DNA from 3 places in the Hymenobacter nivis genome. Region 3 is predicted to be linked to each of the others. Evidence: riboswitches for the same ligand, from Rfam matches in the RefSeq annotation. Region 3 holds a riboswitch; each other region holds the start of a gene.
The links. A riboswitch is a leader RNA that binds a small molecule or an ion and turns the genes downstream of it on or off. The one in region 3 is predicted to bind S-adenosylmethionine.
Positions count from the first base shown of each region.

Region 1 (4,602 bases), 1.5 Mb from region 3:
AACAACTGACAACTAGCTATGATTTCCGTTGCCGAAGCCTACGCCCGCGTGCTGGCCACCGCCCCCGCGCTGCCGCCCGAAACCCTGCCCCTGCCCGAAGCCACTGGCCGCATCCTGGCCGAAGACCTGGCCGCCGACCGCGACTTTCCGCCCTTCGACCGGGTGGCAATGGACGGCATTGCCGTGGCCCACGCCGCCTGGGCCGGGGGCCAAACGGTGTTTCCGGTGGCGCACGCGCAGTTTGCCGGGGCCCCCGCCCGGCCGCTACCCGGCCCGGGCGTGGCCGTGGAGGTGATGACCGGCGCCGTGCTGCCCCCCGGGGCCGACGCGGTGGTACGCTACGAGGACATCACCCTTACTAACCAGCAGGCTACCATTAACATCGCGCCGCCCGCTCAGCCCGGCACGAACGTGCACACCCAGGCCACCGACCGCCGCCGCGGCGATCTGTTGCTGCCCGCCGGCACCCGCCTCACGCCCGCCGCCCTGGCCGTAGCCGCCACCGTGGGGGCCCCCAAAGTGCGCGTGACGCGCCTCGCCCGGGTAGCGGTGGTGAGCACCGGCGACGAGCTGGTGGACGTGGCCGCTACGCCCTTGCCCCACCAGATCCGGCGCTCCAACGCCTACGCAGTGCAGGCCCTGCTGGCCCCCGCCGGGGCCGACGTGCACCTGTTTCATCTGCCCGACGACCTGCCCCGGCTGCGCCAGGGCCTGACCAATATCCTCGCCGCTGGCTTCGACGCCGTGGTGCTGAGTGGGGCCGTGAGTAAGGGCCGCGCCGACCACCTGCCCACGCTGCTGCGCGAGCTGGGCGTGGTGGAAATTTTCCACGAAGTGAACCAGCGCCCCGGCAAGCCCATGTGGTTTGGGGCCCGGGCCGATGGAGGCCCCGTGGTGTTCGGCCTGCCCGGCAACCCGGTTTCAACGCTGCTGACGGCGGCCCGCTACGTGCGGCCGTGGCTGCTGGCCACCCAGCAGCCGGCGGCCGGGGCCCCGGGGCCCACGCCGGCCGTGCTCACGGCCCCCGTGCAGTTCCGCCCCGCGCTGGCGCACCTGCTGCCGGTGGCCATTGCCGTGGATGCGCTGGGGGTGCGCCGCGCCACGCCGATAGCCGTGGGCGGCTCCGGCGATTTGGCCGGCCTGCTCGGGGCCGATGCGTTTTTGGAGCTGCCAGCCGAGCTGACGGACTTTGCCCCCGGCACCGTGTGGCCGGCGTGGCCGCTGTCGTAGCAGTAGGATCCCGGCCCGGAAAACCTCACGGAACCTCAACAAGCTTGTTCATTTCACAACGGCCAGATACTGGCACCCCTCTCCGCAGGAGAGGGGCCGGGGTGAGGTGACGCGCCGTGCGTATCTTCGCAGTAGCTGCTATCCAGAAAGACCGAGGGACTGGGCCCTGTGACGTCTTGGCAACCTGCTCTGAGTAGGTGCCAACTCCCGTTCTGCCAATGCGTTTGGCCGAAGAAGATGACAGCCGGGACCGCCCTCACAGGGGGCGGGTTTCTTTCTGGATAGGCGCGTTTATCCGCCGCTTTTATCTGGTTAGCATGTCCGGTTTCGCTTCTTCACCCACTCTTACTGCCCCCCCCACGACTGCGGCCGACGCCGCTTGTTGTAGCCCTTTACCAGAAATTCTGCGCCAGCGCTTGCTGATTCTGGACGGTGCGATGGGCACCATGATTCAGCGCCACCCGCTCACGGAGGAGGACTTCCGGGGCCCCCGCTTCGCCGACCACCCCAAGCCGTTGCGCGGCAACAACGACCTGCTGAGCCTGACGCGGCCTGACATTATCCGCGGCATTCACGCCGAGTATTTTGCCGCCGGGGCCGACATGGTGGAAACCAATACCTTCTCAGGCACCACCATCGCCCAGGCCGACTACGGGCTCGAACACATTGTGTACGAGCTGAATTACGAGTCGGCGCGCCTGGCCCGCGACGCGGCCGACGAGTACAGCACGCCCGACAAGCCGCGCTTCGTGGCCGGGGCCGTGGGGCCCACCAACCGCACCGCCTCGCTCTCGCCCGACGTGAACCGCCCCGGTTTCCGCGCCGTGACGTTCGACGAGCTGGCCGCGGCCTATCTGGAGCAGGTGCGCGGGCTGGTGGACGGCGGCGTGGATACGCTGCTCATCGAAACGATTTTCGACACCCTGAACGCCAAGGCTGCCCTTTACGCGGTGCAGAAGTTTTTTGACGACGGCGGGCGCCGGGTGCCGGTTATGATTTCGGGCACCATCACCGACGCCTCGGGCCGCACGCTCTCGGGCCAGACGGTGGAGGCCTTCTGGAACTCCATCCGCCACCTGCCGCTGCTGAGCGTGGGCTTGAACTGCGCCCTGGGCGCGAACCAACTCAAGCAGTACGTGGAGGAGCTGAGCCGCATTTCCGACGTGCACATTTCGGCCTACCCCAACGCCGGCCTGCCCAATGCCTTTGGCGGCTACGACGAGTCGGCCCAGGAATTTGCAGCCCTGGTGGAAGACTACTTAAAGGACGGCATCCTCACCGTGGTGGGCGGCTGCTGTGGCACCACGCCCCAGCACATCGCCGAACTGAGCAAGCTGGCCGAAAAGTACCGGCCGCGCCCGCTGCCCGCCGCCGGGGCCCCAACCACCCGCCTGAGCGGCCTGGAGCCGTTTGGTATCACCCACGACAGCCTGTTTGTGAATGTGGGCGAGCGCTGCAACGTGACCGGTTCGCGCGCCTTTGCCCGCCTCATCCGCACGGGGGCCTACGAGGAGGCCCTGGCCGTGGCCCGCGCCCAGGTGGAGGGCGGGGCCCAGGTCATCGACGTGAACATGGACGAGGGCATGCTCGACTCGGAGCAGGCCATGACCACCTTCCTGAACCTAATTGCCTCGGAGCCCGACATTTCGCGGGTGCCGCTGATGATTGACTCCTCGAAGTGGAGCGTGCTGGAGGCCGGCCTGAAGTGCGTGCAGGGCAAGAGCATCGTGAACTCGATTTCGCTGAAAGAGGGCGAGGAAGTGTTTTTGCAGCGCGCCCGCACCGTGCGCCAGTACGGCGCGGCCATGGTGGTAATGGCCTTCGACGAGGACGGCCAGGCCGACTCGCTGGCGCGCCGCAAGGAAATCTGCCAGCGCAGCTACGACCTGCTGATGGGCATCGGCTTCCCGGCCGAGGACATCATTTTCGACGCCAACATCCTCATCGTGGGTACGGGCATGGAGGAGCACCGCACCTACGCGCTCGATTTTATTGAGGCCGTGCGCTGGATAAAAGCTACCCTGCCGGGGGCCCTCACGAGCGGCGGCGTGAGCAACATCAGCTTCTCGTTCCGGGGCAACGACGTGGTGCGCGAGGCCATTCACTCGTCGTTTTTGCTGCACGCGATTCGCGCCGGGCTCGACATGGGCATCGTGAACCCCAGCCAACTGGCCGTGTACGACGACGTGCCCAAGGACCTGATGGAGCTGGTGGAAGATGTGCTGCTGAACCGCCGCGCCGACGCCACGGAGCGCCTGGTGGACTTCGCCGAAACCGTCAAGAAGAAGGACAAAGCCGAGGTGGTGGCCGATGCCTGGCGCGCCTTGCCCGTGCAGGAGCGCCTGCAACACGCCCTCATCAAGGGCATCACCGAGTTCATTGACCAGGACACCGAGGAGGTGCGCCAGCAGGTGGCCCGGCCCCTGGACGTGATTGAGGGGCCCCTGATGAGCGGCATGAACGTAGTGGGCGACCTGTTCGGGGCCGGCAAAATGTTTTTGCCCCAGGTGGTGAAGTCGGCCCGCGTGATGAAGAAAGCCGTGGCCTACCTGGAGCCCTACCTGCTGGCCGACAAGCAGAGCGGCGACCGCCAAACCGCCGGCAAGATTCTGCTGGCCACGGTGAAGGGCGACGTGCACGACATCGGCAAGAACATCGTGGGCGTGGTGCTGGCCTGCAACAACTTCGACATCGTAGACCTGGGCGTAATGGTGCCCCTGGAGCGGATTCTGGACGAGGCCGTGCTGCAAGGCGCCGACATCATCGGCCTCTCGGGCCTTATTACGCCCTCGCTCGACGAGATGGTGTACGTGGCGCAGGCCATGAAAAAGCGCGGCCTGGAAATACCGCTGCTCATCGGTGGGGCCACCACCTCGCGCCTGCACACGGCCGTGAAAATTGCGCCCGGCTACGGGGGGCCCGTGGTGCACGTCAACGATGCCTCGCGCAGCGTGGGCGTGGCCGCTGGCCTGCTCGGCTCGGGCCGCGATGCTTACGCCCAAACCGTGGCTGACGACTACGCGGCCCTGCGCATCGACTACGCCGGCCGCCAGCGCGACAAGAACTACCTGCCCATCGACGCCGCCCGCGCCAACGGCGTGCAAATCGACTGGGCCGGGGCCCCCATTACCAAGCCCACCTTCCTGGGCACCCGAACGTTTGATAACTACGACCTGGCCGAGCTGGCGCAGTACATCGACTGGACGCCGTTTTTCCACACCTGGGAGCTGAAGGGGCGCTACCCGCGCATCCTCACCGACGAAAACCTGGGCGAAGCAGCCACCCGGCTCTTCGAGGACGCGCAGGCCATGCTAAAGAAAATCGTGGACGAGAAGCTGCTCACGGCCCGCGCCGTGGTGGGCTTCTGGCCGG
Region 1 is NZ_CP029145.1:3,795,766-3,800,367, reverse strand. It holds gene DDQ68_RS16895 (molybdopterin molybdotransferase MoeA) at 19-1,230, shown strand; SAM riboswitch class I at 1,366-1,474, shown strand; gene metH (methionine synthase) at 1,668-4,602, shown strand, end outside.
Region 1: it holds a riboswitch for S-adenosylmethionine, as region 3 does, so the genes downstream of both, metH (methionine synthase) here and DDQ68_RS01065 (amino acid permease) in region 3, are expected to answer to the same signal.

Region 2 (4,602 bases), 2.3 Mb from region 3:
CGAGCCGCCAATCAAGGTGTGGATGCGCGCCAGGCCCAGCTCTTGGCGCAGGGCCTCGTGGGCCGCCGCCAGGTCGCGGACGGTGAGCAGCGGGAACGCCTGGTAGCGCGGCTGGCTGGTGGCTGGGTCGGGGCTGAGCGGACTGGTGCTGCCGTAGCACGAGCCCAATACGTTGGCGCACACGATGAACCAGTCGGCGGGGTCGAAAAAACAGCCCGGCCCGAACAAGCCCGGCCACCAGTCCAGCACGTCGGCGTTGGCCGTCAGGGCGTGGCACACCCACACCGCGTTGTCGCGGGCTGCGTTCAGCTGGCCCCAGGTGCGGTACGCCACGTGGGCCCCGGCCAGCGCCGCGCCGCTTTCCAAGGGGAACGGGTCGGGCAATTCAAAAATGTATTCGGGCATGGCTTTAAATGAATCGAAACCTGTCTGATGCTAAAACCCAGGGCCCCAGCGGCTGCCGTTCGGGCCCTGGGCGTCAGGCACGTTGCGCGTTGGCGGGCGGGTTATACTTCCAGCGGCTGCGCGTGCTGCGCCGCAGGCTCGGGAATGGATTCGTCGGTGTGGGCGTCGCCCTTAGGGGCGGCTTGGATGGCGGCGGCCAGGGCCTGGGCTAGGTCGGCGGTGATGTCGTCGATGTGCTCGATGCCCACCGACAGGCGCAGCAGCGTGGGCGTCACACCGGCCACCAGCTGCTCCTGCTCGCTCATCTGCTGATGCGTGGTGGCCGAGGGCTGAATGATCAGCGTTTTGGCGTCGCCCACATTGGCCAGGTGGCTGATGAGCTTGAGGTTATCAATCAGGGCCACGGCCGTTTCCTTGGTGCCGTGCAGCGTGAAGGAGAGCACGCCGCCGAAGCCGCGCTTGAGGTACTTGGCCGCGTTGGCGTGGTGGGGGCTGCTGGCCAGGCCGGGGTAATTGACGTGGGCTACTTCGGGCTGCTTTTCCAGCCACTGGGCCACTTTCAGGGCGTTTTCCACGGTGCGCTCCACGCGCAGGCTCAGGGTTTCGAGGCCCTGCAGCAGCAGGAAGGAGTTGAACGGGCTGATGGCGGGGCCGAAGTCGCGCAGGCCCTCCACCCGGGCCCGGATGGCAAAAGCAATGTTGCCAAACGGCCCGTTTTTGCCGAATACGTCGTTGAAAACCAGGCCGTGGTAGCCCTCGCTGGGCTCGGTGAACTGCGGGTACTTGCCGTTGCCGAAGTCGTAGGTGCCGCCGTCCACAATCACGCCGCCCACGCTGGTACCGTGCCCGCCAATCCACTTCGTGGCCGACTCCACCACGATGCTGGCGCCGTGCTTGAGGGGCTGGAACAGGTAGCCGCCCGCGCCAAACGTGTTATCGACCACCAGCGGAATATCGTGCTTGTGAGCCACGGCCGCAATGCGCTCAAAATCAGGCACGCTGAAGCTGGGGTTGCCAATCGTTTCCACGTACAGGGCCCGGGTGTTCTCGTCAATCAGCTTCTCAAAGCCGTCGGCGTCGTCGCCGTCCACGAAGCGGGCCTCGATGCCCAACCGCTTGAAGGCCACCTTGAACTGGTTGTAGGTGCCGCCGTACAGGTAGGAGCTGGCCACGATGTTGTCACCCTGCTTGAGGATGTTGTTCAGGGCAATGAACTGCGCCGCCATGCCCGAGCCCACGGCTACGGCCGCCACGCCGCCTTCGAGGGCCGCAATGCGCTGCTCGAATACGTCGGTGGTGGGGTTCATCAGGCGGGTGTAGATGTTGCCGAACTCCTTCAGAGCAAACAGATTAGCGCCGTGCTCGGCGCTTTTGAACACGTAGCTGGAGGTTTGGTAAATGGGCACAGCGCGCGAGCCGGTGGTGGGGTCGGGTACTTGGCCAGCGTGGATTTGGAGGGTTTCGAAGTGCAGGGAAGCGGACATAAAAAGGGAGGGTTAAAAACCGTAAAAATCTGAAGAAGAGGGGGAAGGGACTGGCTGGAACCGGTAGTGCCGGCAAGCAAAAAAGCCCGTGTAGTTGAGGTAACCAGGGGCCCCCATGAGTAGCCCAGCTGCTCGGCGCGGCCCAGCTAGCCGCTACCTAAAGACCCGGTGGCAGGAGGTGGCGGGCAGAACCCGCAGCATTAGCCTAGCCGCAACAACACGGGCCCCAACAACACATTCGCATTCGGCCGGCCAACACCAAAAAGCCCAGCACCGGCAAGACCGGCTGGGCAAATAGGGTCGAATGGGAAGCGGGGGGGTTGTTCATGGCACTCCGGTTATATTTCCCGCAGCGACCGGGGGGCCGAGGGGTAGGAAGTGGCACCTTTCGCGCGGTCGAAGGTTGCCAGCGGGTCACAGAGCCTAGTCTCTCGCCGCTTCTGTATAAGATGAAACGCTGCACCACCGCGAGGGGGAGCGTACCGGATTGGTAATGGCAAATATAGAAGCGAAAAATTTGCTTTTGCAAAAGGCGCCACAAGTTTTTCGCCAGCAGGCTCAAAAAAGCCCGGGCCAGGGGCCCAGGCTTTTCTTGCCTTTTTTCTGCAAAAAAGTACCTAGATGCTAGGTAGGATCAACACCTGGCCTACTTCGATGAGGTCGGGGTTGGTGCCGATGAGGTCCTTGTTGGCCTCGTAAATCTGGTGCCACTTGGTACCGTCGCCGTAGTGGTTTTTGGCAATTTTCGAAAGGGAATCACCACTCGCCACTGTGTAGGTGTTGGCGTCGGTACTGCCGAACGAGGCACCGGCCCCAGCAGTGGGTTGGGAGGCATCGGCCGGCTTCTTTTCGCCTTCGGTGTTCAGGAAATCCATCAGGCCCATGGCGTGGGGGTGGGGTTTTAGGTGAAAACGGATGATACATTGCCGGGGCCCCTGCAAAGGGAGATGCCGGCGGCAACTGGCGGTTTTTACGCGCCGCCAAGCATAGAAGTTGCCTAATAAACTATTTAATTAGCTGGCCGTAAGCAAGGCAGTCGGCACGGGCCGGCGCATCACTTCCACTCCATTGCCCTTGCATCTTTCATGAAAAACTCTCAATTGGTTGCCCGTTCTTTCCTGGCCAGCTTCGCCCTGCTGCTTTCGCTGTTTGTGGTGGCTTGCGGCAACGACAAAGGCAAAGTAGAAGCCGTGAATATGCTCTACGGCACCGATAGCAAGGTGTGGAAAACTGCCAAGGAAACCGATGCCACCGGCGACAAAGTGAAGCAAACCGACGCCCAAAAGCAGGAGGAACTGCGCATTTTTGCCAATGGCAACTACACCATGACGAGCGCCGCCGAATCCGTTTCGGGCAAGTATACCTTCGACCAGGCCGCCAAAACCATCATGATGACGCCTACGGGTGCCACCGCTGGTAACCAGTTCGCGGTGGAAACCCTTACCGACAACAAGCTGACTTTGGTGGGCACCAGCGGCGCCAAGCTGATGCTGGAAAAGGAATAATTAAATTCTCAACAGTAGCGAAAGCCCCGTGCCGAAATTGGCGCGGGGCTTTTTTGTTGCCGGCCCGGTGCAGCGAACACGCAGAAGGCGGTTCTTTGCGTTTGGTATTCTGCTTGGTTTAAATTTTCTTTTGACTCAAAAAATGGCTTGGTTTCGAATGTTGCTACTATGGGGAGCGTGCCTGGGGGCCGCCGGGGGGCGGGCCCAAACCCCGGCCGCGCCGGGGCCCCGGCCAGTACCAGCGCGCGCGCTGCGCAGCCTAAGCCCTGCCGACACGTCGTTTGCGGAGCTGGAGTTTCTGCGGTCGGAAATTGGCGGTGCGCGGGTAGTGTTCCTCGGCGAGCCCACCCACGGCGAGGGCAATGTGCTGGCAGCCAAGGCGCGGCTGGTGGCGTTTTTGCAGCAGCGCATGGGCTTCACTACGCTGGGCATGGAGAGCGGCTTTTTTGAGTTGCACAAGGCCCAGCAGGGCATTGCGGCGGGTAAGTCGGTGGCCAAAAACCTGCGCAGCAGCGTGTTTCCGGTGTGGACGGCCACCCAGGAGTTCCAGGCCGTGGGGCCCCTGCTGGGCCCCGATGGCCTGCGCGTGATGGGCTTCGACCCACAGCTGAGCGGCGACTACAGCGACGACTTGGCCGACGACCTGGAGGATTTCCTGGAACCCGAGAAGGGCACCGCCGCCGTGAATTATGAGTTGCTGGGCGACGTGGTGGACTACATGGCCGCGCATTACGCCTTCCCGCCCACCCAAAAACCGGCCGAGTTTGAAGCCGTGCTGGCCCAGGCCGACCGGCTGCTGCGCAAGGCCGCCGGGGCCCCCGCTGCCAGCCGCCGCACCGAAGCTGCCTTTTGGCAACAGTGCCTGCGCAGCCTGGGGGCCCTGGCCCGCGACTACGCCGCCCACGACCCCGGGGCCAAAACCGCCGCCACCTTCGTGGCCGCCGACAGCAACCCGCGCGACGCCCAGATGGCTGATAACCTGCTGTGGTACCTGCGCCAGCACCCGGCCGAAAAAGTTATTTGCTGGGGGGCCCTGCCGCACTTCGCCAACCGCGTGGAGGTGCTCGGTAGCGACGAGCTGCGCGCCTACCAGCCCATGGGCCGCGCCGTGAAGGCGGCGCTGGGGCCCAACCAGGTGTACATTCTGGGTACGCTGGCCGGCGGCGGCACCCACGGCCTGGTGGGCACCGCGGGCGTGCCCGTGCCCC
Region 2 is NZ_CP029145.1:3,022,462-3,027,063, reverse strand. It holds gene DDQ68_RS13475 (homoserine O-acetyltransferase family protein) at 1-405, opposite strand, end outside; gene DDQ68_RS13470 (O-acetylhomoserine aminocarboxypropyltransferase/cysteine synthase family protein) at 507-1,889, opposite strand; SAM riboswitch class I at 2,225-2,340, opposite strand; gene DDQ68_RS13465 (LysM peptidoglycan-binding domain-containing protein) at 2,507-2,773, opposite strand; gene DDQ68_RS13460 (hypothetical protein) at 2,975-3,394, shown strand; gene DDQ68_RS13455 (erythromycin esterase family protein) at 3,537-4,602, shown strand, end outside.
Region 2: it holds a riboswitch for S-adenosylmethionine, as region 3 does, so the genes downstream of both, DDQ68_RS13470 (O-acetylhomoserine aminocarboxypropyltransferase/cysteine synthase family protein) here and DDQ68_RS01065 (amino acid permease) in region 3, are expected to answer to the same signal.

Region 3 (4,602 bases):
TCCACGGAGGCGTCGCTCTACCGCTATTTTGAGAACAAGCACAAGCTGCTGGTGTACCTGGTGAGCTGGTACTGGGCCTGGCTGGGCTACCAGATTCGGTTCCATACCCACAACGTATCCGACGCCCACGACCGCCTGCGCCTGATTCTGGGCATCCTCACCCAGGCGCACACCAGCGACCCGGCCACGACCCAGCTCGACGAGGCCGCCCTCTACCGAATCGTGGTCAGCGAAGCCTCCAAAGCCTACCTCACCAAGGATGTGGACTTGGACAACCAAGCCGGGCTATTTCGGGAATATAAGCGGCTGGTAGCCAGTATTGCCGAGGTGGTGCGCGAGATTAACCCCGCCTATCCCTACCCCCTCGCCCTGGTCAGCACCCTGCTCGAATCGGCGCGCAAGCAGCTGTTCTTTGCCCAGCACCTGCCTTCGCTCACCGACGCAGCCACCCGCCAAGGCGAGCAAAACGCCATCTACGACTTTCTGCTGAAGCTGGCTTTTGCCGCGCTGAACCAAGCTTAGCCGGACGACAGTAAGTACCAATCACCGACTCCTAAAATGCCCGTTATGCCCGAATTAATTATGCATTAATTCGGATATATACTGCTCACGAAGTGGAATGCGAAAACGGAGTAAGGTGCGGGGCTTGTCCCCGCCCGTCCTTGAACGGTTCAGTCAGCTTTCGTTCAACGACGGGCGGGGACAAGCCCCGCACCCTACTTCATGACGAGTATAATAGACTAATTATCGATAAATAAGCTATCAAATAAGGGCTGCTTAAAGGCCTCCGCTAAGGGCTTAATAATTAACCACCAGATCCTTATTCTTTGCGCAGCATGTAGCCCATGCCCACTAGCGTGTGGATGAGCTTGGTGTCGAAGCCTTTGTCGATTTTTTTGCGCAGGAAGTTGATGTACACGTCCACCACGTTCGAGCCGGTGTCGAAGCTCAGGTCCCAGACGTGCTCCAGCAAATCGGCGCGGCTCACCACCCGGTTTTGGTGGCGCAGCAGGTATTCGAGCAACGCAAACTCGCGGGCCGTGAGCTGCACGGCCTGGCCAGCGCGCGTCACGCGCTTGGCGGCGGGGTCGAGGGTGAGGTCGGCCAGGTGCAGGGGGGCGGCTAAGGCGGGGGCCTCGGTGCGGCGGCGCACCAGGGCCCGCAGGCGCGCCAGCAGCTCCTCGAAGGCGAAGGGCTTCACGAGGTAGTCGTCGGCCCCAGCGTCGAGGCCCCGGATTTTATCGTCCGTCTCGCCCAGCGCCGTCAGCATCAGGATGGGTATGCCCGCGTCGTGGGCCCGCACCTGGCGGCACACTTCCAGCCCGCTCAGCCCCGGCAGCAGCTGGTCGAGGATGAGGCAGTCGTAGCGCGTGGCCTGGGCGCGGGTGAGGCCCAGCAGGCCGTCGGCGGCCAGGTCCACGGTGTAGCCCTGCTCGCGGAGGCCCTGGTGCAGGAATGCGGCCACGGAAGGTTCGTCTTCGACTAATAGAATGCGCATACAATTGGCTAGTGGGGGGGGCAAAGGAACGCACCGGCCGCTCAGGGCGGGCCCCAGGCTTATTTAAAGCTCCGCCGTAAACTGAACTTTAGGATTGCCTTTGTGCTTAGCCAGGAAAATATATGGCTAACCCGTCCGCGCACCCCGACCTGATTCCCACCTACGAGCCCCATCGCCTGGAGGCCCTGCGGCCCTACCAGGTGCTGAGCGTGCCCGGCCAGCAGCTCTTCAACGACCTGGTGGGCATTGTGGCCAAGCTCTTTGGCGTGCCCGTAGCCCTGGTTTCGCTGGTGGGGGCCGACGAAGTCGTCTTCGCCGGCAACGTGGGCCTGCCCGGCCTTGAGCGGGTAGCGCGGCCCGACAGCCTGTGCTCGGTGGCCATTTTGCAAGACGGCGCGACGGTATACGAAAACCTGCTGGCGCGCCCCTGCCACCTCACCAGCCCCGGCGCGGCGGCGGCGCTGGACCTGCAGTTCTACGCCGGCCAGCCCCTGCGCTCGGCCGACGGCTTCCCCATCGGCACGCTGTGCGTGATGGACCACGCGCCGCGCGTGTTTTCGGCCGAGGAAAGCGTGCTGCTGGCCAGTCTCGGCGACGTGGCCACGGCCTTGCTCGACCTGCGCGTAACCTTGGAAACTAACCCTGGCCTGGCCGATGCCCTGCGCCAGCGCGTCGACGCGCGCATCGACCAGTCACTCACCCGCATTGACACCCTGGCCTCGCTCCAGCAGTGGGAAAGCGCGCCCGACACCGAGGCCGCCCTTAGCTACCGCCGCTCCAGCCGCGAAGAGGCCACCCAGGTGGTGCGCGTGCTGCACGCCGAGCTGCGCCAAACCCTGGCCGACCTGCACCGCTAGCACCGGGGCCCCCGCCGCCTTACCTTTGCCCGGCAATGTGCGGTGCGCCGCGGGTTGTTTTTATAAAGAGGCGCCGAGAGACAGGCTCGTTGACGCGCCGGCAACCCCCCGCCTTTGGCGGGCCCGGTGCCAAGGCCTGGTTCTATAAAAACGCGCTGCCGTGCTATACCTGCCCCTTTTGTTGCCCCTTTTGCCAGCTGTAGCTGGCTGCCGTCCCGTGTCCACTGGCCGCTGTTGTAGCGCCCGGCATTGGGCCAGGTAGGGGGCCCCCACCGGCGTTGGGCCGGCTTTTCATTACTTATCTTTTTGTGGGGAGCGGTTTGGACGGGGCCCCAGGGCCCCGGCGGCCACCTTATTTACCGCCCGGCCCGCGCCGGGCCCCGAGTTTTAGTTATGCTGAAAAAATCACTGGCCCTGTTGCAGCGCGAAGCGGCCGAAACCGGGAGCAACACCCTCAAGCGTACCCTCAACGGCTTCAGCCTCATTACTATCGGTATCGGCGTCATTATCGGCGCGGGCCTGTTTTCGCTCACCGGCATCGCGGCGGCCAACAACGCGGGGCCGGCCGTTACGCTCTCCTTCGTGGTGGCAGCGGTGGGCTGCGCCTTTTCGGCGCTGTGCTACGCCGAATTTGCCGCGCTGGTGCCCGTATCAGGCTCGGCCTACACCTATTCCTACGCCACTATGGGCGAGCTTTTCGCTTGGATTATCGGCTGGGACCTCGTGCTTGAGTACTCGGTGGGGGCTGCCACGGTGGCTATCAGCTGGTCGCAGTACCTCATCAAGTTTCTGGGTAAGTACGGCCTGCACCTACCGGCCCAGCTAGTGATGTCGCCCTTCGAGTCGGCCAAGCTGGCCGACGGCTCCACCGTGACGGGCTACGTGAACGTGCCGGCCATGTTGGTGGTGCTGGCCATTACGGCCATCGTCACGCGGGGCACTAAGGGTTCGGCGTGGTTCAATGCCCTGGTAGTGGCCCTGAAGGTGGCCGTGGTGCTGGTGTTCATCGCCCTGGGCTGGAAGTACATCGACCCCGCCAACTACCAGCCCTATATCCCGGCCAACACCGGCAAGTTCGGCGAGTTCGGCCTGAGCGGCATTTTGCGGGGCGCGGGCGTGATTTTCTTCGTCTTCATCGGCTTCGACATCGTGGCCACCATGGCCCAGGAAACCAAGAACCCGCAGCGCAACATGCCCATCGGCATCCTCGGCTCGCTGGCGGTGTGCACGGTGCTGTTCGTGCTCTTCGGCCACGTCCTCACGGGCTTAGCCAATTATACCGAGTTCAAAAATAGCGCCGCGCCGGTAGCCATCGCCATCGAAAAAACGCCCTATGCCTGGCTCAGCTCAGCCGTAATTCTGGCCATCCTCATCGGCTACACGTCCGTGATTCTGGTCGATTTGCTGGGGCAGTCGCGGGTGTTTTTCTCGATGTCGCGCGACGGGCTGCTGCCGCCGGTGTTCTCCCGGCTGCACCCAAAATTCAACACGCCGTTTCAGTCGACCCTGCTGCTGGGTTCGTTCATTGCCGTGTTTGCCGGCTTCGTGCCCATATCGGTGGTAGGCGAAATGACGAGCATCGGCACGCTGCTGGCCTTCGTGATGGTGTGCCTGGGCGTTATGATCATGCGCCGCACCAACCCCGACGCGCCCCGCAGCTTCCGCACGCCGTGGGTGCCGGTGGTGCCCATTCTGGGCATCGTGGTGTGCCTGGTAATGATGGCCTCGCTGCCCTGGCAAACCTGGCTGCGGCTGTTCGTATGGCTGGCCCTGGGCCTGGCCATTTACTACGGCTATGGCCGCAAAAACAGCAAGCTGCGCCAGGCCCAGGAGCGCGGCGACACCGATGCGGCCTAACAAGCAGGGCCCGGTACGAAGTAGGCAGAAGATTTGTCCTTGAATTAGCAAAAGCAAAAAAGGCCGTCATGCTGAGCGCAGCCGAAGCATGACGGCCTTTTTTGTATTTCAGTACCTCCTGAACAGCTTTAACAAGAGCTCCCCACGCCAGGCGCGCCAAGCCTTCCGCTTACTCGCCCATCAGCGTGATTACTAATGAGCGGTGGCCGCCGTGGTCGCGGTGCTCGCCCAGGTAAATGCCTTGCCAGATGCCCAGGGCCGGGGCCCCGTTCGTGATGGGTATGCTGACGCTGCTGCCCAGCAGCGCAGTTTTCAGGTGGGCCGGCATGTCGTCGGGGCCCTCTGAGTTGTGCCGGAAATAGGGCGCATTTTCGGGGGCGGTGCGGTTGA
Region 3 is NZ_CP029145.1:253,673-258,274, forward strand. It holds gene DDQ68_RS01050 (TetR/AcrR family transcriptional regulator) at 1-522, shown strand, start outside; gene DDQ68_RS01055 (response regulator transcription factor) at 821-1,498, opposite strand; gene DDQ68_RS01060 (GAF domain-containing protein) at 1,621-2,355, shown strand; SAM riboswitch class I at 2,413-2,506, shown strand; gene DDQ68_RS01065 (amino acid permease) at 2,749-4,212, shown strand; gene DDQ68_RS01070 (secondary thiamine-phosphate synthase enzyme YjbQ) at 4,382-4,602, opposite strand, start outside.